DNA from 4 places in the Vibrio sp. 1078-1 genome. Region 1 is predicted to be linked to each of the others. Evidence: predicted binding sites of a transcription regulator. Region 1 holds the regulator's gene; each other region holds the start of a gene.

Region 1 (7,975 bases):
TTGTCCGCCGTATTTCAATCGACCATCAATGTATGCGGAGAACAACCAAGCGTATACTGATAACGGCGAGCGCTTTGCGTTTTTTAGTGCAGCATGTCTCGACATGTTACCCAAGCTCGCCTTTCAACCTAATATCATACACGCGAACGATTGGCACACAGGTCTTGTTCCATTTTTGCTCAAGCACAGGTATGGCAATGATCCGTTTTTTGCTCATACTAAAAGCGTCATTTCAATTCACAATGCGGTCTTTAAAGGAGTATTTAGTTATGAAGACGTGCAGTGTTTGCCAGAGTTTCATTGTAGAAACGTTCCCGATGCTGCGGTGAGTGCAACACATATTACGATGCTTAAAGCTGGTGTAATGAATGCAGATAAGATAAACGCGGTTAGTCCTACGTACGCAGAGGAACTAAAAACAGAGCTTGGCAGTCACGGCATGGCTTGGGAGTTTCAGCAACGCGCGCAGGACTTAGTTGGTATTTTGAACGGTTGTGATTACAGCGCTTGGAATCCGGAAACTGATACCTACTTGCCGGTTAATTACTGCGCCGACCAGCAAAGTATGTCGCAAGGGAAGAAAGCTTGTAAAAAAGCATTACAACAACGACTAAATTTGCCCGAAAAAAATGTAGCTATGTTCGGTATGGTTTGTCGGTTGACCCAGCAGAAAGGCGTTCATTACTTGTTGCCTGCTTTGGCCGATTTTTTGAAGCACGATGTTCAGCTAGTTGTCGTTGGGACCGGAGACCCTGTTCTTGCAGCTCAGCTACGAGAGGTTGCCGCGCAGTTTTCTAGCAAATTTGCCTTTGTAGAAGCGTATGACAATGAACTTGCGCATATCGTTGAAGCTGGTTCTGATTTCTTCTTGATGCCTTCTGAGTTTGAACCATGTGGCTTAAACCAAATCTATAGTATGGCTTATGGGACATTACCGATAGTACGCGGTGTTGGTGGCTTAAAGGACAGCGTTAGCGATTATGATGTAAACCCATCTGAAGCAACGGGGTTTGTTTTTTTCGAACCGACACCGCAGGCATTGTTGTTAACGATGCTAAGGGCACTGTTGCTCTACGCTCAAAACGAGCCTGAAGTGAATAAAGTACAGTTGCACGCGATGCAACAAGACTTTTGTTGGCAAAAGGCCGCAGAATCTTATTTGCAGCTTTACCACTCAGCGTTAGTTTGACTTAAAATTGTAACGAAAGGCACCGAATGAGGTGCCTTTATTATCTTGAGTAAGGGGAGTGTGGTAGGATGGCTTTTTACTCAATAGCACGATCTTTTTGATACTCAATATGACCCAGCCGCTACTTTTTCATAAAACCTATTTGCACCCTACTAGTAATGAGTGGGTTGTATTTGTGCACGGTGCTGGTGGTAGCTCTTCTATCTGGTTCAAGCAAATTAAAGCTTACAAGCAACACTTTAACTTATTGCTGATCGATTTAAGAGGGCATGGAAAGTCAAATCAGTTACTTAAAGAGCTCATTGCTAGCCGTTATACCTTTACGGAAGTTACCCAAGATATTTTGAAAGTATTGGACCATTTAAAGATCCAATCCGCTCATTTTGTCGGTATGTCGCTTGGTACTATTATTGTTCGAAACCTTGCTGAATTGTCATCAGAGCGCGTACGTTCGATGGTGCTCGGCGGTGCTGTCACAAGGCTTAACACTCGTTCTCAGATATTGGTGAAATTAGGTAATTTTTGTAAGCATATCCTACCGTACATGTGGCTCTACAAACTGTTCGCTTATATTGTTATGCCTCAAAGAAGCCAACGAGAATCTCGCCACCTTTTTATTCGCGAAGCCAAGAAGCTTTGCCAAAAAGAATTTAAACGTTGGTTTATTCTTGCCGCTGATGTAAATCCGTTAATGAAATATTTTAAAGATCGAGAGTTACCCATTCCGACTCTTTACTTAATGGGCGACAGGGATTACATGTTTATTAAACCTGTCAAAGAAATGGTTGCAGCACATAAGCTCAGCATTCTACGAGAAATCCCGAATTGTGGTCATGTATGCAATGTAGAGCGTCCAGAAGACTTCAATCAACACTCCATCGAGTTTATTAAACAGCAAGCTGTATGTGCTTAAAACTGAGTGCATCCACTGAATAGGAGAGCCGCTATAGCTCTCCTAGTTGATATCCACATTGCCAACATGCACCAAATTGCCCTTCGTTTATTTCATGACATTTTGGGCATTGCCAATCTTGATACTCATGCCTATCGGATTGTTTTCGATATGCTTTTACTATTTCTTCAGCTTTCATCTTTTGTGCCGTGTCAAAAAGCCACACATAAGGATCGGTATCATCACCAAACGGCAGTTCTCCTTTTAGGCCGAAAATACCTTCTCCGCGAACTTCACAGTAAATTTGTTCCACTTTAAGCAGCTCACATACAATGTGTGCTTCTGCTGGGTTTTTAGCGATAAATATTTTCATCAAAATACCCACTTCACCAATTACGAGTTTTGCTGACTTGGTGTCGGCCTTACTTTATTCATAACCCATTTAGTGATGATTGGAAATAGTCCCAATAGCGCAAAAGACGCTAATACTGCGGGTGAAACAATGCCCGATAGGCTTTCAATTGTTGCTAATTGAGTACCTGCATTCAGATATACGGCTGTGCCTGGCAGCATACCTATTTGGCTAGTGAGATAAAATCGACCTACAGACATCGGTGTTAAGCCCATCAGTAAGTTGATTAGAAAGAAAGGGAATACAGGGATTAGACGCAAGGAAAATAGATAAAAAGCTCCGTCTTTTTCGACACCTTGATTAATTGCGTTGAGTTTATTTCCGAATTTGTTTTGTACCCAGTCACGCAATAAGTATCGGCTGCTCAAGAAGGCCAGTGTTGCCCCCATAGTGCTAGCGAAAGAAACCAGTAGCAAGCTTGTCCAAAAACCAAATAAGGCTGCACCAAGTAAGGTGACTACTGCCGCTCCTGGGATAGAAAAAGCGGTAATTGCAATGTAGGTAAAAAAGTAAATCGCAGCCGAGAATACAAAATTCTGATCGATGTATGTAGTTAGTGCTTCTTGTTGGGCTTTTGCATTCTCTAAGGTTAAATACTGGCCAAAGTTAATACCTAAAAAGACGATAGCCGCTAGTAGGATGAGACCTAATATCAGTTTCTTATTCATAATTTTGATTCCAATTTGGGATATATGTAATAAGACAGTAGGAAAACCGAAAAAATTTCACAAAAAAACCGCAGATTAGACTGCGGTTTTACAAGATAGTTTTTAGGCCGACTTTTATTGGAGGCCGTTCATCAACTCATCTCGGCGAGCTTGAGGTACCACACTCCAATGAGTGCCGTTGATAGCACCTTCTAGTGCCCATAGCAACTCAATGTTGACGGTTGCAGAGTGCGTATCTCTTATCGCTTTATAGGCGTTAAGCGCACCTTCCTCTTCAAGCTTCTCTACGGATTCGATGCCGGCTTTTTTTAGCATGCGCTCGGTAGCCAGTCGTAAGTTAGGCAAATCTTTCAAACGGTTAGGTTTTGTACTTGCTTGCTGTTCTTTCTCAAGCTTTGCCTTTTTCAATGATTGATTCGCTACTTCGATTAAGCGTTCGCTTGATTCCCATAAATCGCTGGAAATAGCGTAGTACTTTGTAACGACTGGAAAGCCACGTTTTTTATAAACGTAAGGCTTTAGCCCTTGTTTCTCGAAGTCAGATGAAGTTTTTTGGTCTGCTCTGATATGAAGCTGATTGTTTACCACTAGTGCAAACATTGTTTCATCAGCGAATAGTCCGAAGCCACCAAACATTGAGCGCGACTTGATATTACCAAGTGCCTCAAATAGCTTCATAGAGTCTTTGAGTATCGGTTTATCCATGTTTTGTTATCTCGGTGTAATTAATATTACGCCACCAAAAGTCAGGTCCGAGAGAGTAGCAAACATGCGTAAAAACAATGTCATTACAGAGTAAAGTCATTGCTTACACACTTGCCATCGGTAACCCCGCTACCTTCCATATCGTAATATGGTTCAGGCCGGAGGCTTTGCGTCCCACTCTTTCGAATGGTTTGCCCTGTGCGTGACACAATGAGCATACTTCTTATATTGAATTAACATCACGGTTTAGCGTTAAAAGTGTGATATCGGTTCAATAAAAATGATAGATTGAATGCTCTATTTTGCATATGGAAAGGTGCAAATTGGCCTTTGAAAAGGAGTTCTTAATATATATTACATTTATATAAAACAGGGAGTTAACGTTAGTCAATTGTTATTAGAGTGGTGTGAAGTATTAGAGAATGCTTAATTTTTCCAAAAAAATAAGCGCCCCTGTAGAGCGCTTATTTAACACGGTTAAATACAGTAAAATTTAGTTCATTTTTTTCACAGTATTTCGAATTACAAGCTCAGGTTGCATTTCGAAAATTCGTTTTTCGTGTTCTTTATCTTTGATACGCTCAAGTAGAATTTCGAATGCATTTTTACCAACACGACGTTTAGGTTGGTGGATAGTCGTTAGCGGTGGAGAGAAGTATTCTGCAAGCTCGATGTTGTCGTAGCCGATCACTGAAATATCTTCAGGAATTTTGATCCCGTTTTGTTGCAAGCGGCTCATTAGGCCTAGAGCCATTGTGTCGTTAAAACAGAATACCGCCGTCGGGCGCTTGTCCATTGCGGTAATTTTATCTGCAACTAATACGGCCGTATCACATTCAAAGTTACCTTCAAGGATCCAGTCTTCATTTACAGCTAGGTTCGCTTCGCTCATTGCGCGACGGAAACCTGCAATGCGCTCTTGGCAAGCAAGCTTTTCAAAATGACCGCTTAGACAAGCGATATCCGTATGACCATTGTCAATCAGATGTTTGGTCGCAATGTAGCCACCTTCTTCTGAGTTATCCATGATTTTGTCTGCTTGCGAGCTCTCTGGGCCCCAATCCATGACCACTTTAGGAATGTCCGCATGACGGTCAAGCATCTCTTTTAGTTCTTCGGTTAAGTCAGAACACATCACTAGGATGCCATCAACGCGCTTTTCAGCCAGCATACGAATGTAATCGCGTTGTTTTTCGTAAATCCCGCCTGTGTTACATAAAATCAGAGTATAGCCTTGGCGGTAACAGTAGCTCTCAACGCCATCAATCACTTCTGAGAAAAATAGGTTAGTTGATTGAGTTACTAACATGCCAATCGTACGAGTTGAGTTGCATTTTAGGCTGCGTGCAACGGCACTTGGCGCGTAATTCAGCTCGTCAACGGCTTTCATTACTTTTTCTTGCGTTGCTTCTGCAACGAAACGCGTTTTATTGATAACGTGCGAAACTGTCGTAGTGGAAACGCCGGCTAAGCGAGCAACGTCTTTTATCGTGGCCATAAATGGTGTCCTGTATCGAGCTACTGAAATATGTCGTATTGGATGTACCTGATGCTCTAATGGTTTCACACCTAGCAATATAAAATTGGCGCTAAGTGTCTCGGCAGCGGTTGATCCAAGTGCGACAAAAGGGTGCGTAGCAGCATCGGTCGATGAATTTTATCTTTTTTCTATCTGATGAGAAATTGCCATCAACCTGTTAAGAAAACACAAAAACCGCTATATTTCAGCGGTTTACATATAAATCATATTTAATCGTTTGCGCTCACATTTTAGCCCTATGTGGACTGACTAGCAATGTTTTCAGCACGAGATTTGTGTATTTGAAGTCACATTTTGACTGCTAAATAACCAAGCGTCTTTGCGCTAAGTTAAGGCAAACGAATATTATACCCAAGTTACTTACAATTGGTCACTTTCGGCATACAGGAAGCCCGATAGGCAGGCTCCCTAAAAATAGGCGGCAATTATTCACCAAGAAGGTAGGCGCTGTCTAGTTTACAAAATGCAACTAATAGTTTCGCGACACTCGAGTAAAATCCAAATTCGTCGAATTGTTTACATTTGTCTGAAAACTGAGGTAACCAAGACATCAATTGTTGCTGGATAAAGTCGTTTTGTTTAACGAAGGCTTCTTCCATGTGTTTTTCTTGTTCAAGCTCGTTTGAGCGGATAATCATGTTCCCGAGAAAGTCGAGCTCAACGGCTAAGTGATCCGCAGGTTCCTTTAGGTTTTCGTCTACTTGAACGCCAAATTCAGCCATCAACTTTTCCATTTCCTCAGCTGGCTTGTCATTCAGTAAACCTGATTCACCAATGTACATGGATGCGTAAGGAAGAGCGCCGTATTTTTCTGTCTTCAAAAACAGTTCACAAAAGTCAGCTGCAAGCTCTAGTTGTGCATCTTCACGATCTTGTAACCGATTCAATGCATCAACTAGGCTATCAACAGCTGGTTTCAGCGACTCATTTTCACCTAAACCTGCGAGAAAACTGCGAATTTCAACACTGTGATAGGCTTCCAATTCTTTCTCTGTTAGTTCTTTTGCGAACAAGCTCGAAAACCACCAGTAAATTTCAGCGCGTTTTTCATTAAAAGCTTTCACTTCTTGCATTTTGGGCTCCTGAATGATGCTTCAAGTCATGCATCACAAAGTCAATTAGGGATATCCCCTAAGTGTAATCAATTAAAATGAATAGCAGTAACTATAATTGTTATGTTTTATGGTCAAAAATGACCGTTTATTAATAGCAATGGGCAAGCTTGTTTTGAATCAATAAAAACGCTAAATCTTGCGTTTTAATGTATCTATGACTAGAAATGTTACTAGTTATGAATAGAATACGTCTTGGATAATAAGAAGACAGAAAAGTGGTGTAAATGAGCTATCACGTATTAGTCGTAGAAGATGATGTTGTAACTCGTAGTAAGCTTGCGGGATATTTCCAAAATGAGGGCTACCAAGTCAGCGAAGCAGAGAGTGGCGCGGAAATGCGTGAAGTTTTGCAAGCGGGCGATGTAGACCTGATCATGCTGGATATTAACTTGCCTGGTGAAGACGGCCTGATGCTTACTCGTGAGTTACGTAGCCAATCGGATATTGGTATCATATTAGTAACAGGACGCACGGATAGCATTGATAAAATCGTAGGCCTAGAAATGGGTGCTGACGATTATGTGACAAAACCTTTTGAACTGAGAGAGCTGTTAGTTCGCGTTAAAAACTTGCTGTGGCGTATTTCAGCAGCGCGTAGTGGCAGCTCGAAAGCGAATGAAACCAGTGAAGAGCACATTGTGCGCTTTGGGGAGTGGACATTCGACATTCAACGTCGCGCACTTAGCCGCAACGGTGAGCCAGTAAAACTAACTAAAGCAGAGTATGAACTTTTGGTGGCATTATCGTCTTACCCTAACCAGGTGTTAAGTCGTGAGCGTATTTTGAACATGATCAGCCATCGAGTGGATGCGCCGAATGACCGCACCATTGATGTTCTTATTCGACGTATGCGCGCAAAAATGGAGTTCGATCCTAAGAACCCACAGATTTTTGTAACGGTGCACGGCGAAGGCTATATGTTTGCTGGTGACTAGTTTGAACATAACTCAATCGTAAAAAGAAAAGGAGAGCTTCGGCTCTCCTTTTTTGTGGCTTCAAGATAATACTAGTTTGCTTCAACCATTGGTGTTTGGCCGACAGTATCACGCAACCTTTGCCAAATACTGCCCAAGTACTCATGCCAATAAAGCTCTGTTTGTTCTAAGTAACGCGCTTTAGGTGAGTATTTATCCCAAGGTTGACTTATCTCGCTAATAGCTAAGAAGTTGGTCGGGGCTGGGATTGGTTTAATGCCTGCTGCGTTGAACTCATACAATGCACGGCTCATGTGACTCGCAGAAGTGACTAACACAATCTCCTTTTGTTGGACGAATGCAGCCGCTTGACGCGCCTCTTCCCACGTATCTTTCGCATCTTCTAATAAAATGATATCGGATTTCGCGACTCCCAACGCAAGGGCAACGTTCGCCATCATTCGCGCGTGGCTAATTTCAGATCCGCCAGCATAGCCGGATAAGATTAATTTCGCGCCTGGATACATTCTTAAAATACGA
Region 2 (7,975 bases), on a different contig from region 1:
TTTGATGTCTGAAGAAATGAGCCAAGAGCTGGGTTCGCCCACAGAAGTGCGCTTATTGCTTGGCGATGAAAGTTACATTTTGTGGATGCACATCGAAAAGTTGCCGAACTCCATCATTCGTATTCCGTTATCTGAGCTGCAAGAAGAAGATTTTGCCCCGCTGTTTCGTAACAGCTTGATTATGGCGCTGCTGATCATTGCAGGTGGTTGGTTGTTTATTCGTTTGCAAAACCGTCCACTTTTGGCTTTAGAGAGAGCCGCGAAAGACGTCGGTCGAGGTGAGATCCCGCCCCCCTTAGCAGAGAAAGGCGCATCGGAGATTCGCTCTGTAACTCGAGCCTTTAATCAAATGTCGAAAGGTATTCAAGAGCTAGAAGAAGACCGAGCCTTATTAATGGCAGGGATTAGCCATGACTTACGAACACCTCTGACGCGTATTCGCCTAGCGACAGAAATGATGTCTCCTGAGGACAGCTATCTTGCGGAGGGGATCATTAGCGATACGGAAGAATGTAATGAGATCATCAGTCAGTTTATGGATTATCTCAAACCGGTGAACCAAGAATCGTTTGAAGCGGTTGATATCAGTACGATTGCCAGTGACGTTGCCAGTTCTGAAGGTGGCTATGAGGTTGAAATTGAAACAGATCTTAATCTTAACTTGCCACCAGCCAAAGGAAGCGCAATTGCGATTAAGCGGGCGATCAGTAATTTAGTTGTGAATGCGCTACGTTATGGTAATGGCTGGGTCAAAGTCAGCACTGGTGTGACAGCAGATAAGCAGCTAGTGTGGATTTCAGTAGAGGACAACGGACCGGGTATCGAGCATTCTCAAATCGCGAGGTTATTTGAACCCTTTACGCGTGGTGACACCGCTCGCGGTAGTGAAGGCACTGGGCTAGGGTTGGCGATTGTGAAGCGTATAATCAGCCAGCATTCAGGCTCTGTGGTGATACGTAATCGCAGTGAAGGCGGTTTAATCGCTCAAATCAGTTTTCCTACCAAGTAAGTCGATGGCCTGCACCCTTTAAAACAAAAAGCCCAACCTAAATAGGTTGGGCTTTTCTTATTCTCAATAATCTTAAGACTCTTTCGCTTCCTGAGGAAGTTCATCTTCGTCTTCCAGTTTCTCTGGCAGAAGTAGATTTAAAATGATCGCTGTGATGCCACCTGCTGCAACACCAGTTGAGAAAATACTCTTAATAAATTCTGGCATAAATTGCAGGATCTCTGGTTTTTGTGCGATACCAAGTCCCATTGAGAAGGATAAGGCCATGATCAGAATTGCGCGGCGATCGAGCTCAACACGAGAGATAATACGCACACCAGCGGCAGCAATCGTACCAAACATGACAATCGTTGCGCCGCCAAGTACTGGCTCAGGAATCAGCTGAACAAAGCTAGCGACGCCAGGAAACAAGCCAAGAATCACTAACATGCCAGAAATAAAGTAACCCACGTAGCGGCTCGCGACTCCTGTTAGCATGATGATGCCGTTATTCTGGCTAAACGTTGAGTTCGGGAAGCTGTTGAAAACGGCTGCGATTGCAGAGTTTAAGCCGTCTGCTAACACACCGCCCTTAATGCGTTTCATGTACACTGGGCCTTTTACTGGCTCACCAGACACTTCAGATGTTGCGGTAATATCACCGATGGCTTCTAGTGCGGTAATAAAGAAAATCAGTACCAGCGGAATGAACAGAGACCAGTCAAACGATAAGCCATATTGCATTGGTACGGGCAGTGCTACGATCTCGGTTGCGCCTAGCTGAGAAGTATCTACCATCCCCATAAAATACGCCATGATGTAGCCCACTAGCATCGCAATCACGATTGAAGCCACACGGATGTATGGGTTTTTCGAGCGGTTTAAAATCACAATTAATCCAAGTACCGTCCCAGCCAGAGCAAGTTTGTCTAAGCTGCCGAAGGTTCCTTCATTTAATGCTGCGTAGCCACCGCCCATTGATACTAAGCCGACTTGAATCAGTGTGAGACCGATAAGAGTGACGACGATGCCTGAAACAAGCGGAGTGATGATTCGGCGGGCATGCTCCAACACGCGAGATAGAAAAATTTCTGCAAATGATGCGACTAAAATCGTACCAAAAATGGCAGCCATCATGGTACTGATGTCTGCTCCACCGGCTTTCAGCGATAGGCCTGCACCAATAATAGGACCTAAAAAGTTAAAGCTGGTGCCTTGAACAGAGAGCAAACCAGAGCCAATTGGGCCAACGGTGCGAATTTGAATAAACGAAGACACGCCTGACGCAAACAAAGACATGCTGATGATGGTATTCGTTTGGTCTGCTGGTACACCCAAAGACTGACAGATGATCAGTGACGGAGTGATAACCGCGACGAACATCGCCAATAAGTGCTGAAGTGCGGCAAAAATGGTTTGAGGCAAAGGTGGTCGATCGTTGAGTTGATAGACCAGTTCCGAAGATCGGTTTGAAGTTGTCATTGTTTGTCTCGCTAGTCGCAATATTTCCCTAGTTCTCGCTGAATGGGAGAGCAGGGTGGAGTTGACGTCGTTACCTGTGATTGCTGTTAATCAGAGTCAACTCAGGTTGGTGGAGTGTGATCTAACACACTTAAAAATTTGTGCGCGATTATAGAGAGATTTTCTCAAAAAGCAAACGTTTGCTTTTGGCTTATTAAAAAACGAGCCATTTGGCTCGCTTTCAATCATTACGCTTTGGAGTAAATATCCCGCTCACCCAACCAGCGATCGATAATCGCTGTTGCGTTAGACGGGTAATTGTCATGAATATGACGCGCAATGCGCTGAACTTCGGGAATCAGGCGTTGATCTCGAACTAAGTCTGCGATTTTGAAATCAGCAAGACCTGTCTGCTTTGTACCCAATAGTTCTCCAGGGCCACGAATTTCTAGGTCTTTCTGCGCAATGACGAAGCCATCGTTACTTTCACGTAGTACTCCGAGACGTTTTTGCGCGGTTTTTGACAGCGGAGAGTGGTACAGCAGCACACAATGGCTAGCAACGGAACCTCGGCCCACGCGACCTCTTAACTGGTGTAATTGTGCCAAACCAAGACGTTCAGGGTTTTCTATGATCATCAAGCTAGAGTTTGGCACATCCACACCAACTTCAATCACTGTCGTTGCGACCAGCAAATGCAGTTTATTGTCTTTGAAATCTTGCATCACCGCTTGTTTCTCTGCCGGCTTCATTCGTCCGTGTACTAGACCAATTTTTACGTCCGGTAGCTTACGTTGAAGCTCTTCAGCGGTATCTGCCGCGGCTTGCGCTTCTAATACTTCCGACTCATCAATCAGAGTACACACCCAATATGCCTGCTTGCCTTCGTTTAAGCAGGCATTTCGGACACGCTCGACGATGTCGTCACGTTTGGTATCTGGAATGGCAACGGTTTGAATCGGCGTTCGACCCGGTGGTAGCTCGTCAATCACGGAAGTTTCCAGATCGGCGTAAGCGGTCATAGCTAAGGTGCGAGGAATAGGCGTCGCCGTCATGATCAACTGATGTGGGTAGGCGCCTTGTTTTGCGCCTTTTTCACGCAATTCTAATCGCTGATGGACACCGAAGCGGTGCTGTTCATCAATGATGACCAAAGCAAGGTGATGAAATTCAACGTGCTCTTGGAATAGCGCGTGAGTACCCACTACCATTTGTGCTTCACCACTGGCAATACGAGCCAGCTCGGCTTCCTTTGCCTTACCTTTGAGTTTACCCGCTAACCAACCGACTTGAATGCCCATGGTTTCAAACCAGTTTGCGAAGTTGATAGCGTGTTGCTCGGCCAATAGTTCGGTTGGCGCCATGAGTGCCACCTGATGGCCATGCTCAATGGCTCTAACAGCGGCCAAAGCGGCAACCAACGTTTTCCCCGAACCAACATCGCCTTGCACTAATCGCATCATTGGGTGCGGTTTTTCTAGATCGGCTTCAATCTCTTGTACTACTCGGGTTTGAGCGTTTGTAGGAGAGAAAGGCAGTTGGGCTAAAAGCTGCGTTTTTAGTTTATTACAAGGACCGAGAGGTAGCGCTGAATCCTTCTGACCTTTGCTACGCACCGCCAGCATCGATAAGTTTTGTGCGAGCAATTCTTCCATGATCAAGCGGATTTGGGCAGGATGTTTGCCTTCGTCAAACTCATCTAAATTAATGGTTGGTGGTGGGCGATGAATGGTGTACAGCGCTTGCGACATCGTGATTTGATGGTCATACAACCCCGCTGGAAGTAATTCCTGCACTGCGGTTTTATCAAGCAGGGCTAAAGCTTGTTCGGTAAGGTTGCGTAATGTGATTTGACGCAATCCATCGGTGGTGGGATAAACAGGGGTTAAGCTCTGTTCTACATCGGGCTTTTGCTCGCTGACGTAAAACTTGTAGTCAGGATGAACAATTTCCCAACCCATGCCACCGCGCTTAATTTCACCGTAAGCATGCACTAACTTACCTTGCGTGAAATTGTTCTTCATGGCTGCGGTAAAGTTGAAAAAGCGCAGCGTGATAGTGCCATTACCGTCGCTGATTTTTACCGTTAGCATTTTGCGCTTACCGAAGATAGTGTCGACTGCCATGACCTTACCTTGCACGGCCGCCCAAAGGCCAGCATGCAGTTTGGCAATAGGGTAAATACGAGTACGATCTTCGTAGCGTAACGGAAGGTGAAACAGCAAATCTTGAACGCTATGTAAGCCAACTTTGGCGAGTTTTTCTGCGACTTTCGCGCCAACTCTAGAAAGGGAGGTTAATGGGACGGCAGATAACATTTGGGCGGACATAGAGGGCTCAAGAAAATGGTTAACATAGCAGTATGTTAACCATGGAGCTGTGTTTTTGTACAGGAAAAAATAGTCATGCTTTAGTTAGTGTCATGATTTGACTGATAACCTATCATTCCGGGGAGCTTTAGCGACATCAGGATTCTATTTCCAACAAGTATGTCGCTGAAGTTAACACTATCAGCATCTGTATATTTGAGAATTAGATCCTGAACCACGCTCCTTCGCCGCCGTTCAGGATGACGAAAGTCTGTTACTTGCTTTGCATCTCTTGCCACCACGCGTCATCGGCGATGATTTGACCTTCTTCATCGAGTGGTGGGTAAACGAGCCCTTTTCGTTTCGCGACCTTTGCCAGCACTGGGTGACCACGTTCAAAGAGAATACGGTTGATTGTCTCTTTAGGCAGAGCGCTTTCTTCTCGGTCGTACATGCCTGCGGCTTCACGTTGACGTTGCGCTTCATACAAAATTACGGCACTGGCAACCGATACGTTTAGTGACTGCACCATGCCCACCATTGGGATAATAATGTCTTGATCGGCAAGCTGTTTGGCTTGCTCCGAAGCGCCAACTTTTTCACTGCCTAAAATGATTGCCGTTGGTCTGGTGTAGTCGATCTCGCGAAAATCGACGGCGGTGTCCGAAAGATTGGTCACCAAAACCTGCATACCTTGCGCTTTGAGTTCGGTAATCGCAGTTTCAATCGAATCGTGAGTATCCACTTCAACCCAGTTACGCGCGCCAGCTGAGGTATGGCTCAGCGTACGCATTTTGTCTGGCCAAATTGCGTGAACTTTGTGTAAGCCTGTCGCGTCAGCGGTGCGGATCACGGCAGAGACGTTGTTTGGCTTATGTACTTCTTCGAGACAAAGTGTCAGATCAGTTTGGCGAGTTTTTAGGACTTGGTGAATACGGTTGTAACGTTCTAGGTTCATATTTATTGAGGTATAAAAAATCGCCACCTAACAGAGTAGGTGGCGATAGAGGTTAGTTCTTTCTGCGTCTGACTCGGGTTGCTTGAGGCATTGCCTTAATCTTACGCATGATACCAGCAAGGTGGACACGATCTTTCGTCGTCAACAGCACAGTCACAGTGTATAGACGACCATCACGTTCTTCCGTTGAAAGGCCATGAATGTTTGATCCTGTTTTCGAGATCACGTTGGTCAGTTCTGCAAGAGCACCTTGGTTGTTAAGCATGTCGACTTTAAGTTCAGCAATGAACTCTTTATCGTAGTCTTCAGACCAAGCGACAGCCATATAACGGTCTGGCTCTTTCTGATAACCACGAACGTTCGGACATGTTTCTCGGTGAACAACCAAACCACGACCAGGCGATACGTGAGCAATAATGTGATCATCTGGGATAGGATGACAACAATTTGCAAACGTCAGCAATAAGCCTTCTGCGCCACGAATCGGAAGCTTCTTCTTCGAGTCCGTTGGGATTGAACTTGTTGTCGTGAGCTCTTCGGTGTCACCAAGGAGACGACGTGCGATCACAATGCTCATCAACTCACCCAATCCAATAGCAGCCAATAAATCATCGATGCTTTCTAGGCGAAGATCATTCAAGACTTCTTGGATATTTTCTGGATAAATTGAATCAATCGAGTGACGGCCAAGTGCGTGATTAAGTAGGCGACGACCTAAAGTAATCGACTCTTCACGACGCATCGTTTTCAGTACTTGTCGAATCTTAGTGCGGGCACGAGAAGTCACGACATAGTTTAGCCATGCCGCATTCGGACGCGCACCAGGGGCACTGATAATTTCCACCGTCTGACCGTTTTTCAATGCCTTACTCAATGGGTAAGGGTTACGATCAACACGAGCACCAACACAAGAGTTGCCTACATCGGTATGTACGGCATAGGCAAAGTCGACAGCCGTTGCGCCTAAAGGCAATTCAACGATACGACCTTTTGGTGTGAAGACGTAAATCTCATCTGGGAAAAGATCGGATTTTACGTTTTCAATGAATTCGAATGAGTTACCCGCGCTTTGTTGTAGCTCTAACAGGCTTTGCATCCAACGCTGAGCTTTCACTTGCGCAGTGGTGCCAGACTTGTCGCCTTTGTCTTTGTAAGACCAGTGTGCCGCGACACCTTTGTCCGCCATTTGATCCATATCTTCAGTACGGATCTGAACTTCAACAGGTACGCCGTGTGGGCCAACCATGGAAGTGTGTAGCGATTGATAGCCGTTCGCCTTTGGTACCGCGATGTAATCTTTCATGCGACCAGGACGTGGCTTATACAAGCTGTGTACTTGGCCTAAAACGCGATAACAAGTATCAGCGGTATCAACAACGACTCGGAACGCATAGATATCCATGATGGTATGAAAGCGCTGTTCTTTGGTTTTCATCTTGTTATAGATAGAGAACAGGTTTTTCTCACGACCAACGACGCGAGCATTCAAGCCAAAATCTTGCAGACGGCCTTCTATTTCGCTGTGAATGCGTTGGATCATCTCTTTACGATTACCACGTGCGGCTTTAACCACTTCTTTCAGTACGCGGTAGCGGTTGGGATATAGCGCCTCAAAGCCCAACTCTTCGAGTTCGGTTTTGATATTGTGAATACCAAGACGATGAGCGAGGGGCGCGTAAATTTCTAACGTTTCACGAGCAATACGACGCTTTTTATCTGGTCGAAGCGCGCCAAGCGTACGCATGTTATGCGTGCGGTCAGCCAGTTTGATCAGAATGACGCGGATATCTTGCACCATGGCCAGAACCATCTTACGAAAGTTCTCAGCCTGAGCCTCTTTCCTATCGCGGAATTTGAGTTTGTCCAGTTTAGATACACCATCAACCAATTCTGCGACAGTGTTGCCGAATTTCTCTTCGAGATCTTCTTTAGTTACATCACAGTCTTCAATGACGTCATGCAGCAAAGCAGCTTGGAGGGTTTCGATATCAAGGCGCATTTCGGCCAAGATACGAGCCACAGCGACAGGGTGGATGATGTATGGTTCACCGCTAGAGCGGGTTTGCCCTTCATGGGCATCTCTCGCTACCACATAAGATTGACGCAGAGCCTCAATCTGAGGCTCTGTTAGGTATTCTTGGGCAACGTCTTTGAGGCTATCGAATAGATACAAATTATAGGCCCGGGAGGTTGTTGAATTCTAAAGTCAGAATTAACGGTTGTGAGCGATGCTGCTTACTGCCGCTAGCTCTGCCGCTT
Region 3 (7,975 bases), on a different contig from region 1:
ATACAGATAAACAATCAAAATAATAGCGCCCTTCTTGCGATTGTGGTTCGCGCAGGTAAGGCCCTATCGCCTTCAACTTTGACATCAAGCGAAAGTGAGTCGGGCCCTGAGTCGTCTCTGACATATGAATCTCCGTTTTCATAGTTAAAAGTAAACACCCAAGAATGATTATTATTTTTAATTATCATGAGCTTATTTTTTGCTCAGATATATCACTCTTAACTAATTTAGGAGAATTGTCACCCTAATAATTCATCTTCTAGCCACTTTATGGCTAAATCGAGGGATTGCTCATATCCTTTTGTAATTGTTTTGGAACTGATTTTTTTCGCTCTACCATACTGGCTAAATAGAGCAACAAGTTGATTATCACTGTGTGGCGACACTGGATCGCCCTCAAGACTCAAAGCCAAAATAGGCACTTTGGTTTTTCGACTGCTCAGGAAGCCCTGAACCTTCAATGACCACGCCATCATCTGACCAGCCATGCTATTAATATCAACCGCATTTTTCCCCAAACGGGAAGCCAAAAGATCTAGGTACATCTTCGGCATTTTTTGTAACTTCTGAGGGGAAGTAAAAATATCATGTACGGGTGCGCCTAGAGCGACACAAGCTTTGATCTTTTCTTGCTCGACAAAAGAGAGTCTGATCATGGCATTACCACCAAAACGAAACCCAACTAACCCCACTTTGTGATGATCAACCCAAGGTAGCGAGTAAAGCTCATTCAATACCGCTTGATGTAGGCAACTTGAATTCTCGGTCAAGGGCCAATGAGAGCTATGCCCAACTGAAGGCATGTCCACGGTTAACATCGCAATATCTCGCGGTGCAAGACGATTACGGAACAAACGCCACATGTCGGTTTGTAGAGTATCCAAACCAGCGCTCACCATGACCACAGGCAACTGTTTATCCGTTCTTGGTAAATGGAGGTTCGCGATGATTTTGCGATTTTGGTAAGGCACTTCAATTTGCTTGATGGTGTACTTAGTTTTTTCTGCGCCGTCAGAATACGCTTTGTTTGCCAGAACTTGAGCTTGCGATGCCAAGTTGTCATTTTTTAAATGTGGGTAGCCTGCAATACTAAAACACAAAGAAGCAGTGAAGAGTTCATCCGCTGCCTCTTCTCCTTGCATTTCATTTGCTCGCTTCTGATGATCCATACCAAGCTTGATCCACTCAAATGTCCAGTTACCACCGTGATAACCCATTACAGTGTCTAACCAATCATCATTGGTTCGCGAGTGAGAAGATGAAGCAATTTTGGACAGTACGCCTTCCATTTCGATCGGAGACAATCCTTGCCAAGCCCATTGCAAGCGACGCAAATGACGATACCAAGCACGATCACCCTGCGCTTCTCGTTCATCAAGTATTTTTTTACTGGTCGGCATGTACTGGGTAAGCGCGGAGGTTTCTTTTGCTTGCTTATGTTTCACGAACAAAGTTTCGGAAAGATTTTTACTGACGTCTTCAGACATAGGAAGAACCCTAGGCTATTAGCATGATTTAATATCATAATAAAAAAAATGCCCCTATAAAGGGGCATTTCTCAATATTCTTTAACCGCGCTTATTTTTGCTTGCGGTTTACTGGCTCAGCATACTGGATTGACATATCCCAAGGCTGCTCAATCCAAGTGTCTTGAGCAATATCTACAACGTAATCATCCAGCAGCTCTTTGCCTGATGGTTTCGCACACACAGCGATCATTTTCGCTTTTGGATACATCTCACGTAGTTTGCGCGCTGTATCACCACTGTCTACTAGGTCTTCAACGATTAGGTAACCTTCGCCATCACCTTCAGGTGCTTTTAGTACCGTCATATCGCGCTGATGATCATGGTCGTAGCTTGAAATACAGATTGTATCAACGTAACGAATACCCAGTTCACGAGCCAAAATAGCGCCAGGAACCAAACCGCCGCGGCTTACCGCCCAAATTCCTTTCCATTGCTCAGCTGGCATTTGTTTTTCAGCCAGTTCACGGCAGTAAGTCTGCATTGCATCCCAAGTGATAATGAATTTTTTACTCATTGTAATAACCTAATAATTTGAAAATATGCATCCTCAAAATCTAGCGAAGTCACTCAAAAGCGGAATGCTCACTAACTTCTCCAAAATGTTTGGAGACGAGGATGTCAAGCTGCGCAAACGATTATTCTACCGAAACACACCGCTAATACCAACGGTGATATCAAAATTCTCTGCCTATTCCGCAGAAAAACCGTCTTCTGTGAACAACGTAAAAAAGAAAAAGCCAGCGTGAATAAATCCACACTGGCTTTTTGCTCGAGAAATTAACCGACGAGGTATTTAACGATGAAGATGGCTGACATCACCCATACACTCATCGACACTTCACGGCCCTTGCCGCTGAATAATTTGATCGCCGCGTATGCGATAAAGCCTAACGTGATACCTTCTGCAATCGAGAATGTTAGCGGCATAACTAAACAAGTCACAACAACTGGGGACGCTTCAGTTAGGTCACGCCAATCAATGCTTACTAGCCCAGACAGCATCAAGATCGCCACATAGAATAGCGCACCTGACGTTGCATAAGCAGGGATCATACCCGCAAGTGGTGAGAACAATAGAGCAAGTAGGAAGAGTACACCAACAACCACGGCTGTTAGACCAGTACGCCCACCCGCAGCCACACCAGAAACGCTTTCAATATAAGATGTCGTGTTAGAGGTACCAAGTAATGCACCTACTGACGTTGCTGTTGAGTCTGCAAGTAACGCTTTGTTTAAACGAGGGATGTTGCCATTCTCATCAGTTAGACCTGCTTTTTGAGAAACGCCAACGAGCGTACCTGCGGTGTCAAATAAATCGACAAATAGGAAAGCAAATACGACGGAAATCATGCCTACTTCAAACAAACCAGAGAAATCCAGTTGCATGAAAGTTGGCGCAATGCTTGGTGGCGTTGACATAATACCGCCCCACTGCACATCACCAAATAGAAGACCGAGCGCTGTAACGCCAAGAATGGCGATCATCACCGCACCTTTCACACCACGGTGAACCAGTGCAATCGTAAGAAAGAAGCCAATCGCGGCCAATACAGATGGCAATGATGTGATCTCTCCCATAGAAACTAATGTCGCTGGGTTATCAACGACGATACCTGCATTTTTTAATGCGATAAACGCTAAGAAAAGACCAATACCAGCTGAAATACCTGTTCGTAGAGAATGCGGGATCGAGTTAATAATCCACTCACGGATCTTAAATACGCTTAAAAGAATGAACAGAAGGCCAGAAACAAATACAGCCGCTAACGCAACTTGCCACGTATAACCCATTCCCAATACAACAGAGTAAGTGAAAAATGCGTTCAGGCCCATTCCTGGTGCCTGTGCGATTGGGTAATTCGCAACAAATCCCATAATAAAACAGCCGATTGCGGCAGCAAGACAAGTCGCGACAAAAATGGCACCACGGTCCATACCGGTATCCGACAGGATCGCTGGGTTTACAAAAATAATGTAAGCCATAGTTAGGAAGGTCGTAACACCTGCAATGATCTCAGTACGCACATTTGTGCCATTTTCACTGAGTTTAAAAAGCCTCTCGAGCATGATCGAATCCTGTAAAGGTAAAAAAGTAAACGGTTGCGTAATCGATTGGCAGGAATTATAAAGTTATCAAATAGCAAATTCTAGATAGAATCTTCACTCTAATGCGTTTTTTTTCTTTGGATATGAAACACATTCTCTAACCTATCAAAGTAGGCAAAGGAATATATTCTTACAAAACAATAGGTAACCTAGATAACACAGTTCCCTAAAAGAGAATAAAAACTGAGCAATGTACTAAACTTTCAGATGAAAAAGACCCATTTTTAACATGGTATCTAACAGATTTGATGGAAAAGTCGATAAAACCGAAGAATGGGGAATAGAAGAAGGCTTTGATCGCAATAAGTGAGTCAGGAAGAGAAAATAGAGATAAAAAAACGCCACCCAATTTGGGTGGCGGTGAATCATGTCAGCACTATCACTGAAAAAAAATTCCAATTTATAGGGGTGAACAAACTGTTCGAGTCACATGCGTTGACTTCACTTAGTAGCCAAAGCTTGTTGGGTATACAAAGTTACCGGTGTAAACAGACTTGCTATTCCAGAACATTGTACTTGGTAAACCTTTCATAACTATCACCTTTTAAATCAATTAAACATTCGTTGATTTCTCGGTTCCTTGGAGGCGATAAAACGGACTCATCCTTTGAGCATTTCATTCTTCTCTCAGAAGCTGGTTACAAATATACCACCAAGAAATTTAATTACAAGCATTTTAGTGATTGGAATCACAAAAAATACATAAATTGACCTTTATCAAAGTTTATATGTAATTAAATTACAATTTTATGAATTAAAAAATAAAGCCACTTTCAGAATGTATGATAGAGAACACATAGTGCTTGTTATTGTATTCACAAACTGTGACAGTTCTGAGAGAAATCCTTGTGATCGCGACTACTCGTACTCCTTATCTGGTGGTATGCTAACGGCAATTTGAAGGCCAAATCGTCTAGCATTTAATGCTACCTTGACAACATTTTTACGGTATATATTTGGCAAAGCACATCAAAAGGAGTCCTCCGTGTCTGAGTTCCATTCTGAGATCAGTACCTTATCACCTGCTCCACTTTGGCAGTTTTTCGATAAGATTTGTTCTATCCCTCATCCATCGAAACATGAAGAAGCATTAGCACAGTACATTATCAACTGGGCAACAGAGCAAGGCTTTGACGTTCGCCGTGATCCAACCGGTAACGTGTTCATCAAAAAGCCCGCGACACCAGGAATGGAAAATAAGAAGGCTGTTGTACTTCAAGCACACATCGACATGGTGCCGCAGAAAAACGAAGACACTGAACACGACTTCACCAAAGATCCAATCCAACCTTACATCGATGGCGAATGGGTAACTGCGAAAGGCACGACGCTTGGTGCAGATAACGGTATTGGTATGGCTTCTTGCCTTGCTGTATTGGCATCTAAAGATATTAAGCACGGTCCACTCGAAGTTCTGCTGACGATTGATGAAGAAGCAGGCATGACTGGCGCATTTGGCCTTGAAGCTGGTTGGTTAGAGGGTGAGATTCTTCTAAATACAGACTCTGAGCAAGAAGGCGAAGTCTACATGGGTTGTGCAGGTGGCGTTGATGGCACCATGACTTTCGATATTTCTCGAGAATCAACGCCTGCAGGTTTTGTAACACGCCAACTGACGCTGAAAGGCCTAAAAGGTGGTCACTCAGGTTGTGACATTCACACAGGTCGCGGTAATGCCAACAAATTACTTGGTCGTTTCCTTGCCGGTCATGCTCAAGAGCTTGATTTACGTTTAGTCGAATTCCGTGGCGGTAGCTTACGTAATGCAATCCCTCGCGAAGCGTTTGTTACTGTCGCGCTTCCTGTCGAAAACCAAGACAAGCTTGCTGAGCTGTTCAACCACTACACTGAGCTGCTTAAAACTGAATTGGGTAAAATCGAAACAGGTATCGTAACCTTTAATGAAGTGATCACGACTGACGCGCAAGTATTTTCAATCGCCGATCAGCAACGATTCATTGCGGCACTTAACGCTTGTCCAAACGGCGTAATCCGTATGAGTGATGAGGTGGAAGGCGTTGTTGAAACTTCTCTAAACGTTGGTGTGATCAGCACAGAAGAAAATAAAGTCACCGTGCTTTGCTTGATTCGTTCTCTCATTGACTCTGGCCGTAGCCAAGTGGAAAGCATGCTGCGCTCGATTACTGAGCTAGCAGGCGCACAAATTCAGTTCTCAGGCGCTTACCCTGGCTGGAAGCCAGATGCAGATTCCGAGATCATGGCAATTTTCCGTGATATGTATGAAGGCATTTACGGTCATAAGCCGAACATCATGGTCATCCATGCTGGTCTTGAGTGTGGCCTATTTAAAGAACCATACCCACACATGGATATGGTTTCTTTCGGTCCAACAATAAAATTCCCTCACTCTCCAGATGAGAAAGTGAAGATTGATACTGTTCAGTTGTACTGGGAACAGATGGTCGCGCTTTTAGAAGCGATTCCAGAGAAAGCATAATTCAATCACGAAAAATGACAAAGGGTGCCATACGGCACCCTTTTTTTGGTTTAGTTGAACCCAACTACACACGGTTTTGCGCGTAAGCGGCTAATTCATCCATTGAGGTTTGTGCAGCAACTTCACCATCAATGTAGTAAGTAACAAACTCACCATCGCGTACACCCATGAGTGTCGCCTTTTCACCGTTACTGTAAGTAATATCCATTTGAACAGTGTTCTCATCGATTTGCTGCATTCGCCCCTGCTCAATGACACGGTTATCCGCTAATGGTGCGATTGGTGCCGTCGTTAACGACTTATCTAACTGGTGATTGACATCAATGTAAGTATCTACCTTTGTATCGAAGATATGTGGCTTACCATTTAACGGGTTCTTACCCGTCCAAAATTCTAGAGAGTTAAACACGATATAATCCGCTGCGATCGCGACACCATAAACAGGCGCTAAAAGCATATTTAGGCCACCTCGAGCGTAACGGTTGTCAACAGCTTTCAAGTTAAACCCCATGACATAACCTGTCACGGCATTACTACCTACGCAACCTGAAAGTGAAACTGCTACCGCAGTCAATGCACCAATTTTAGCAATTGCCTTTTTCATCAAAACCTCTAGTTAGAAAGTGTGAAACCTCAAATTCGGCGCGGATATTATCGGATAAAAAGTAGGGTTAAAAGTCCGTTTTTTTGTCCTCCATGAACAGTATTATTTTTAATACAGTCACATTTTTTAAGGCTATTATTGCGCTCTCTTCTCTATGGCTTGTTATGTATTAAACTGATAGAAAAGATCATATTGAAAACAAAAACTTCACACATACCAAAATTTCACGCATGACGATTAAAGTAATTTGTCGTGTCCTTAATGAGAATGATTAGTGCGATTTTGCAGCAATTGTTACATTGCTGATGACGCATTTGACAGAGATGGTTTATGGCCAGAAGTAAAAAAAGCAAAGTGTTTGAGCTCTTAGGACATCAAATACAACCAGGGCAACGATTAGAGATCGAATTTGAAGCAGCGAAGCTATATACACATTCGCCTTTATCTATTCCTGTGGAAATAATCCATGGGAAACAAGAAGGACCAGTTTTAATGGTGAATGCTGCTATCCATGGTGATGAGCTTAATGGCGTAGAAATCGTTCGTCAGATCATTAACCAACTGGATCCACAAAAACTGAAAGGCACTGTCATTGCAGTACCTATCGTTAACGTTTTTGGTTTCATCCATAAATCTCGTTACTTGCCCGACCGACGAGATCTCAACCGTTGCTTTCCTGGCAGTGAAAAAGGCGCACTTGCATCTCGTATGGCACACGGGTTCTTTAACAACATTGCCAAGCGTTGTGACTACATTTTGGATCTACACACAGGGGCCATTCATCGCACGAACTTGCCACAGATCCGCGCAAACTTAAGCAACCCAGAAACTCTGCGTATTGCTCAAGCATTTGCAACGCCAGTGATTGTTGATTCAGCATTGCGTGATGGCTCTTTACGCAGTGAAGCAGAAAAATGTGATATTCCAGTGCTCACCTACGAGGCTGGCGAAGCATTGCGCTTTGATCCACTTTCGATCAGCGCTGGTGTGTTCGGGGTTCGGCGCGTAATGCAAGCCATTGGTATGTTGCGAGCGAGCAGGAAAAAGCTGCCTGAGCCTATCATAGCGAAGTCCACCAGCTGGGTTCGCGCGTCAGGTAACGGCATTTTGCGTACTGTCGTTAATCTGGGAGACAAAGTAGAACAGGGTGAAACGCTCGCTTATATTAGCTCTCCTCTTGGTCATGATGAGATAGAACTAAAAGCCCCGAAGCGTGGTTTAGTTATCGGTCAACAAACATTACCATTGGTGAACGAAGGCGATGCAATTTTCCACCTT
Region 4 (7,975 bases), on a different contig from region 1:
TTTTAAGCATAGCCTTTCGACAGTCCCACTTTGGGGTACCAAGGCTTACGTTGAGCCAACTGAAGTGAAAAAGTAACGCGGGTAAATTTAGTTAGCGCGGAGCAGGCTCTTTCCGGGCGCTGCTGAGCAACAAGTTTAAAAAACAACCCATTGCAATACGACAAGCGCCATAAATTGCAGCTGCTTTGGTTGCTATTTACTCAGCTCGCTGATTTTTTCAGCGAGCAGACTTCTTTGTAATAAATCACCACGATTTTCATTTTTTTGTGATACAATCCCGCCTCTTTTTTTTCTCACTCAAGAACAAGCATGAAGTTTCCTGGTCAGCGTAAATCTAAACACTACTTCCCAACTCACGCTCGAGATCCATTAGTAAACCAAATCCGACAGGCACCTAAGCTATATCGCCCAACTATTGTTGGTGTCGGTCAAACCATTGTAGATATCGAAGCACGTGTAGATGACGCGTTTTTAGAGAAATACAACCTGAGTAAAGGACATTCGCTCGTTCTTGAAGAAAGCAAAGCAGATGCACTTTACGAAGAACTGGTTGAGCAAGGCCTGATCACACACCAATACCCAGGTGACACGATTGGCAATACTCTTCACAACTACTCGGTTTTAGCCGATAGCAAATCCGTTTTGCTCGGTGTGATGTCTAAGAACATTCAAGTCGGTTCTTTTGCTTACCGCTACCTTTGCCGTACGTCTTCACGCATGAACCTTAACCATTTACAAACGGTAGATGGCCCTATTGGTCGCTGCTACACCCTAATTTCTCAAGACGGTGAGCGTACATTTGCTATCAACGAAGGTCATATGAATCAACTACTTCCGGAAAGCATTCCTGAAGAGATCTTTGAGAAAGCATCAGCCCTGGTTGTTTCTTCTTACCTAATGCGTGGTAAAGAAGAAGATCCAATGCCTAAAGCGGTACAAAGAGCGATCGACTTTGCTAAGAAGCACGATGTCCCTGTTGTACTTACGCTAGGGACAAAGTACGTTATCGAAGGTAACGCACAGTGGTGGCAAGAATACATTCGCGAAAACATTTCTGTTGTCGCTATGAATGAAGAAGAAGGTGCGGCGCTAACAGGTGAAACAGAGCCGCTAGCTGCTGCTGATAAAGCACTTGAGTGGGTTGATCTCGTACTTTGTACAGCAGGACCAAATGGTCTGTACATGGCTGGTTACACCGACGAGAAAGTAAAACGAGAAACCACACACGACATCCTTGAAAGCTCCCTCGAAGCCTTTAACCAGTACGAGTTTAGTCGTGCGATGCGTAAAGAAGACTGTCAAAACCCAATGAAGGTCTACTCTCACATCGGCCCTTACCTTGGTGGACCACTAGAGATTAAGAACACTAACGGTGCAGGTGATGCAGCCCTTTCAGCCTTACTGCATGACATGGCAGCAAACTCTTTTCACCAAAAAGAAGTGCCTAACTCAGAAAAGCACGAAGTACGATGCTTAACCTACTCCTCACTTTCTCAGATTTGTAAATACGCAAACCGAGTAAGCTATGAAGTGTTGACGCAGCACTCTCCTCGCCTATCGCGAGCGCTTCCTGAACGAGAAGATAGCTTAGAAGAGACTTATTGGGATCGTTAAAACGACAACTTTAAAGCTAAAAATATATCAAGGTCACCATTTGGTGGCCTTTTTGTTTTTATCTAGCACTATAACGAGTAGATTTCGTTAGTATGTCGCACAATACGAAGCAGTAAACTCTTTACAAGCCTAACCGAAACAGTACCATCACCAAGCAGACCTTTGCCTCACAATAATACTCGTTATAACTCAGGTAGTTTTTCAACGCTACCTGTGCCACTTTGGGGATTCTCCATGCAGTCAGATATCGAAATTTGCCGAAACACACCACTTTCTTCTATTGATGTTATCGCGGAAAAAGTAGGACTATTGCCCGAAGAGTATGACACTCACGGGAAGCACAAAGCCAAAGTCCACCCAAAATGTTTGGAACGACTCAAAGCAAATGATGACGGTAAACTTGTACTCGTCACTGCGATCACGCCGACTCCTCTTGGCGAAGGAAAAACCGTTACGACGATAGGACTGGCGCAAGGTTTAGCAAAGCTTAATCAATCTGTTATTGCATGTATAAGGCAACCTTCGATGGGACCCGTCTTCGGTATTAAAGGTGGCGCAGCGGGCGGTGGTTATTCTCAAGTAGCTCCAATGGAAGAGTTAAACTTACACCTTACTGGTGACATTCACGCAGTGACAGCGGCGCACAACCTTGCTTCAGCCGCTCTTGACGCTCGCTTGTTCCATGAGCAACGCGAGGGTTATGATGCCTTTGAATCACGCACCGGGTTAAGAGCACTTAAAATCGACACGGCAAGTATTACTTGGAAACGAGTGATGGACCATAATGATCGTGCACTACGTAAAGTCAAAATTGGCCTCAATGATGCAGGAAAAACCATCAATGGTTTCGAGCGTGACGAAGGGTTCGATATTTCAGCGGCTTCCGAGTTGATGGCTATCATTGCACTAGCCAAAGATTTAAAAGATTTACGTCAACGTATTGGGAAAATTGTCGTAGCGTACGATTTGAACGGAAACCCCGTCACTACGGAAGATCTACAAGTTGCAGGAGCAATGGCAGTAACACTAAAAGAGGCGATTGCACCAACACTGATGCAAACTCTAGAAGGTGTTCCTACGTTGATCCATGCAGGTCCATTTGCAAACATCGCCCATGGAAATTCATCCATTATCGCGGACGATATTGCGCTAAAACTGTCAGGTTACACGGTAACTGAAGCCGGTTTTGGTTCGGATATGGGATTTGAGAAAGCGTGTAACATTAAAGCTGCTGCCGCCAACAAAGCCCCGGACTGTGTAGTGATCGTAGCAACATTACGCGGCCTCAAAGCGAATTCTGGACACTACGATTTACGCCCAGGTATGGCTATTCCAGATTCCATTTTTAATCCGGACCAAGCAGCATTGGAGGCTGGGTTTGAAAATTTAAAATGGCACATAAATAACGTTCATAAATACGGTTTACCTGCTGTCGTTGCCATTAACCAGTTTCCACAAGATTGTGTGAAAGAGCTTAAAGCTCTTGAAGAGCTGATTCACCAATTTAATCCCGAAGTTAAAGTAGCCATCAGCACCGCTTTTTCGCAAGGCGGACAAGGCGCAACGGAACTAGCTCAACATGTTATTGATGCGTGTACCACGCCTGTAGAGTTTTGTCCGTTATACAACAAAGAGCAATCATTACTCGAAAAGCTCATGGCAGTATGTGAAGCGGGCTATGGAGCAACCAATATAGAAATGACTCCTATCGCGACTGAACAGCTCAAACATTTTGAGCAATTAGGCTTTAACAACTTAGCGGTTTGCATCGCGAAGACACCACTATCGATAACCACAGACTCCGCAGTCAAAGGCGCACCAACTGGTTTTACCGTCCCAATCCGCGAGCTGCGCTTGTGTGCGGGCGCAGGATTCGTTTACGCATTATCTGGTACCGTGATGACGATGCCAGGCTTACCTGATAAACCCGCATTTATGAATTTAGATCTTGATGATGAAGGAAATATCATCGGTCTCTCTTAGTACAGTGATAACGTATCGCTATCAGTGAAGTGAGCATATTCATTAAGTGAGTGGTCTACTTACCTACCCACTCACTCTCAACAACTGTGAAAAGAGTTGTCTCAGGCCTTCTACTCTTGAATTGTTGATACAAAGCTCTCCTGCCTTACATCAACGCGCCTGTTTTAGACCTTTAGAGTTAAGACGCTAACCCTAAGCCTTGTTTAGCCATAGTTATTAAGATAGAAAACCCTATTTATCTTCTTGTTTTGTCGCCACTTTACATTGTAAATCCATACTTGTTGACTTCTCCTTTCTACAATTTTGCGCCAATTTGATGCACGGGCTATTTAGCGCTTCACTAATATGGTGCAGTTGTCTTACAGTGAAATTTTAACCTCCTTGATTTTTAAGGAGATATTCTATGGCTCGATTCTTGTAGTAGACTTTTCACTAATAAGCACATTAGCACATGCTTTTCAAAACCTCTGCGTTGCATACCACCTCCTTCAGGTTAGCACCGTTTTGATGCATGTCAGAAAGGGAAAGGGAATACTATGGAAGACGCACTTGCCGTAATTTTAGCAGGAGGGATGGGGTCTAGACTCAGCCCACTCACCGATGACAGAACCAAGCCAGCCGTACCTTTTGGCGGAAAATATAGAATTATAGATTTCACACTAACCAATTGTTTACATTCGGGTTTACGCAAGATCCTTGTTTTAACCCAATATAAATCTCATTCACTTCAAAAACACTTACGAGACGGCTGGTCGATATTCAATCCAGAGCTAGGCGAGTACATCACTGCTGTTCCACCACAAATGCGCAAAGGTGGTGCATGGTATGAAGGAACCGCCGATGCGATTTATCACAACATGTGGTTGCTATCGCGAAATGATGCAAAGTATGTGGTTGTGTTATCCGGCGATCATATCTATCGAATGGACTACGCCGCAATGCTTGAAGAGCATAAAGAGAAAGGTGCTAAGCTCACCGTTGCCTGTATGGATGTTCCCGTAGAGGATGCTTCAGCATTCGGTGTAATGGGCACCGCAGAAAACGGGCTCGTTACTTCGTTTATAGAGAAACCTGAAACCCCACCAACTCTTCCTGGAAGCGCGACCAGAAGCCTTGTTTCTATGGGAATATATATCTTTGATATGGATGTTTTGAAAGAAGCGCTTGAAGAAGACTCAAAACTCGATTCATCAAGCCATGACTTCGGAAAAGACATCATACCTAAGCTGATTGATACGGAATCCGTTTACGCTTATCAATTCTGTGGCAGTAAAGGGCGCGTCGATAAAGATTGCTATTGGCGCGACGTGGGTACCATTGACTCCTTCTATGAAGCGAATATGGATCTACTAGAACCTGTGCCGCCAATGAACCTTTATCAGTCCAATTGGGCGATTCGTACTTACGAGCCGCAGTTTCCACCAGCTCGTACTGTATCGTCGGCCACGGGTAATGAAGGTATTTTTATTAACTCCATCATTGCTACCGGTGTCATCAATTCCGGCGGCTCAGTACAACACTCCATTATTTCTTCTAATGTACGCATTCAAGATAGTGCAACGGTAGTCGATTCTATCATTTTTGATGACGTGGAAGTCGGTGAAGGAAGTCAGTTGGTCAACTGCATAGTTGATAAACATGTTCGTATTCCGCCACATACTCAAATTGGCATCAACAAACTTGAAGATGCGAAGCGATTTAAAATCTCAGACAAAGGTATTGTCGTCATACCTGAAAGTTACCAATTCGATTAAACGACAAACTATCACAACAAAAAAGCGCACGATAATCATCGTGCGCTTTTGTTTAAGTACCTGTAAACATTAGGCTATAACAAATAATCCATAATAATTAGATGTTACATACCGTTGACCAGCTACCATCTGTACCCGGTTCAGCCGCTGTCCACCAGTTCGCTTGGTAAACCACACCGTTGTGGATGATCTTATCACCTTGGTTAGCGTGGCTTGGATTACCTGCCCAATCCGTTTGTGGCAGAGCTGGGTATGTCACTAAACCTGTCGTATCACACGTACCTGGTTCAGTGGTACCACCACCCGTGCCCGCATTGAGATCACCAATTGGTAGAGCTGGCTGTTCAAACTTAAACGCAAACTCTTTACCACCAGAAATCACTGAGTAGTTAGCCGGACCAGAGATTGGTAGGTAGTAAACCATATCAAGCTCGTAAGTGCCGCCCGCCGGCAAGTCTTTCCATGCTGGTAGAGAGAACGACACACGGTGCATTACGCCATCTAAGCCACCAATGTTGTTTGCTCGAGTATGTCCAGAAGCAATTACTTTCAAACCACCACCTGATTGGTCTTTCGCGTTGTCCGGCGCAGATACTGGGATATCGAATTGGAATTCAGTACCGCCAGGGATCGCTTGACCAGTGTTGTTCGTAAACGTGATTTTCGGGTTAATTGGGTAGTTTTGATCGCCAACTTTGAAGCCGCCAACACTAACAGTAATGTCTACTGCTTCAGTTGGTGTTGGACCAGTCGCTACTTTATTACCGTAAGGCGTCGCAGACTTAAACTTGTCGTAGATAGCTTTGGTCATAGTGTTACCCATGTGGTATTCACCATTACCCGCCGCACAAGCTTGTTCAGTTGCATCTACTGCCGTACGATTACCATTTGCATCCAGTACGTAACAGTTGTAGTCACCGGCTAGTTCCCAGAACATGATACCGCCGATCTCTTTATCGATAACGTAATCGGCTTTCACCTCGATAGAAGCTTTATCTTCCGTAGATAGGAATACGCTCTTCTCCGCGTTCCACAACCAAGGTGCTACAGCAACGCTATCGTAATGACGAGTATAAGTACCAACAAACTTATCTGAAGGATCGTTGACTGGGTCAAGACCGTAAGCAGCTGCGTAAGAGCCCCATATACCGTTTTCTAGGTTCTTAGCATGCCACATTGGGTTAGAACCAGCGCCCATTTCGTTTCCTTTAGGGTCGGTATCATGCCACATGTTGTCGATACCAATAGCGCCGTGACCACAGTTGTTCTTCTCACCTTCACCTGTGCCCGGTTGGCACTCTGCTTGGTTTGGTAGTGCCGCTCGGCCCCAAAGGCCATTTTCACCACCAGTAACACCTTGCCAACCACGGGTGTAGTAAGGAACACCAATGTTAATACGACCTGCTGGCATAGAACCACGGAAGTAATGGTAAGCCCAGTCTGTGTTCAAGTAACCGATACCACCGTATGCAGCAGTGCCGTATACGTTCCACTGCGCTAGCTCAGAGTCTTTACCTGTATCGAATAAAGCCGCGTTATGACCAACGTGATCATTCCAAGCCCCATGCAAGTCGTAAGACATGATGTTTACGTAGTCTAGGTACTTAGTTACATCGAAGGTTTCCATCCCACGTAGCAAGTAACCTGAAGATGGTGCTGCGATAGTCAGCATATAATGAATACCATCTTGCGCGGATGCCGCATCAAGTTTCTCACGCAATACTTTCATCAGCTCTTGGTAAGACGCCCATAAATACTGACGACGTGGTTCCATGAAGTCTTTGTCGTAAGGGTTACCAGCACCAGCCATTGACGTCGGGTATTCATAGTCGATATCCAGACCATCGAACTTGTACTGACGCATCATTTCAACGGCTGAAGTTGCGAACTTCTCAATACCAGCATGATTAATAGAACCGTCCGCATTCGTCGTCATGGTGTAGAAGCCACCATCAGCTACACGATCGCCGTTCGTATCGAAGTGGCCGCCCGTTTCAGCCCAACCACCAATCGAGATTAGCGTTTTAACATCATGTTTTTGCTTGTAAGTTGCTAGTGCACCAAAATGACCTTTAAAACCAAGAGCGGGATCTACCTCAACGCCTGGCCAAGTTTTACCTGTAGCAGGGTTGTTAGGATCATTTACGTCGCCAACGTTTACTTTGCCGTCAGAACCAATGCTCACAAACGCGTAGTTAATGTGAGTAAGTTGTTCCCAAGGAATGTCTTTAACAAGGTAAGTCGATTGTGGGTCGTCACCTGATCGCCAACTGGTGAAGTAGCCGATTACACGACGTGGGTGATCAGCCCCCATTTTCTCACGGCCTTCTTCGTCATAAATAGAACAGTAAGGAACATCTACACCCGTTGTTTGATAAAGACCATCAGGACGACAATTAGATGTCACTGCGCCGCCGTTTACTGTTAACGTCGCAATTGCAGAATCTGCTGTTGCTCCAGCATCATCGGTTGCTCTCGCATAAACACTTAATGAGCCAGCTTGTGAAGGGGTTACATCCAGCGTGTATGGCGCTGTTGTAGCAGTGCCAGCAAGCACACCTGCAACATAAAAATCAACTTTAGCAACGGTACCATCCGCATCCGTAGCATTTGCAGTCAGTGTT

Evidence for each region. Region 1 encodes PurR, which represses purine synthesis genes. Its sites were predicted from a motif close to TNANGNAAACGTTTNCNTNA; they were not measured.
Region 2: R7190_RS10445 (uracil-xanthine permease family protein) is a predicted target of PurR. The motif match lies at 2,638-2,657, and genes of this name have one in related genera.
Region 3: R7190_RS16970 (NCS2 family permease) is a predicted target of PurR. The motif match lies at 3,618-3,637, and genes of this name have one in related genera.
Region 4: R7190_RS12980 (formate--tetrahydrofolate ligase) is a predicted target of PurR. The motif match lies at 1,765-1,784, and genes of this name have one in related genera.

What each region holds. Positions count from the first base shown of each region.
Region 1 is NZ_JAWOWM010000002.1:129,361-137,335, forward strand. Features, by position in the region: gene glgA (glycogen synthase GlgA) at 1-1,189, shown strand, start outside; gene R7190_RS04515 (alpha/beta fold hydrolase) at 1,299-2,102, shown strand; gene R7190_RS04520 (DUF2007 domain-containing protein) at 2,134-2,454, opposite strand; gene R7190_RS04525 (TVP38/TMEM64 family protein) at 2,475-3,161, opposite strand; gene R7190_RS04530 (TfoX/Sxy family DNA transformation protein) at 3,276-3,866, opposite strand; cyclic di-GMP riboswitch class I at 3,983-4,072, opposite strand; gene purR (HTH-type transcriptional repressor PurR) at 4,360-5,364, opposite strand; gene torD (molecular chaperone TorD) at 5,832-6,479, opposite strand; gene torR (two-component system response regulator TorR) at 6,746-7,456, shown strand; gene elyC (envelope biogenesis factor ElyC) at 7,528-7,975, opposite strand, start outside.
Region 2 is NZ_JAWOWM010000004.1:127,798-135,772, forward strand. Features, by position in the region: gene envZ (two-component system sensor histidine kinase EnvZ) at 1-1,009, shown strand, start outside; gene R7190_RS10445 (uracil-xanthine permease family protein) at 1,082-2,470, opposite strand; gene recG (ATP-dependent DNA helicase RecG) at 2,698-4,779, opposite strand; gene trmH (tRNA (guanosine(18)-2'-O)-methyltransferase TrmH) at 5,033-5,716, opposite strand; gene spoT (bifunctional GTP diphosphokinase/guanosine-3',5'-bis pyrophosphate 3'-pyrophosphohydrolase) at 5,769-7,889, opposite strand; gene rpoZ (DNA-directed RNA polymerase subunit omega) at 7,929-7,975, opposite strand, start outside.
Region 3 is NZ_JAWOWM010000009.1:121,131-129,105, reverse strand. Features, by position in the region: gene crl (sigma factor-binding protein Crl) at 1-124, opposite strand, end outside; gene frsA (esterase FrsA) at 240-1,487, opposite strand; gene tet(34) (oxytetracycline resistance phosphoribosyltransferase domain-containing protein Tet(34)) at 1,579-2,043, opposite strand; gene R7190_RS16970 (NCS2 family permease) at 2,307-3,596, opposite strand; gene R7190_RS16965 (aminoacyl-histidine dipeptidase) at 4,621-6,093, shown strand; gene R7190_RS16960 (DUF3332 domain-containing protein) at 6,158-6,697, opposite strand; gene R7190_RS16955 (succinylglutamate desuccinylase/aspartoacylase family protein) at 7,028-7,975, shown strand, end outside.
Region 4 is NZ_JAWOWM010000005.1:144,244-152,218, forward strand. Features, by position in the region: gene R7190_RS12970 (CreA family protein) at 1-76, shown strand, start outside; gene R7190_RS12975 (inosine/guanosine kinase) at 310-1,614, shown strand; gene R7190_RS12980 (formate--tetrahydrofolate ligase) at 1,849-3,597, shown strand; gene glgC (glucose-1-phosphate adenylyltransferase) at 4,134-5,351, shown strand; gene R7190_RS12990 (chitinase C-terminal domain-containing protein) at 5,449-7,975, opposite strand, start outside.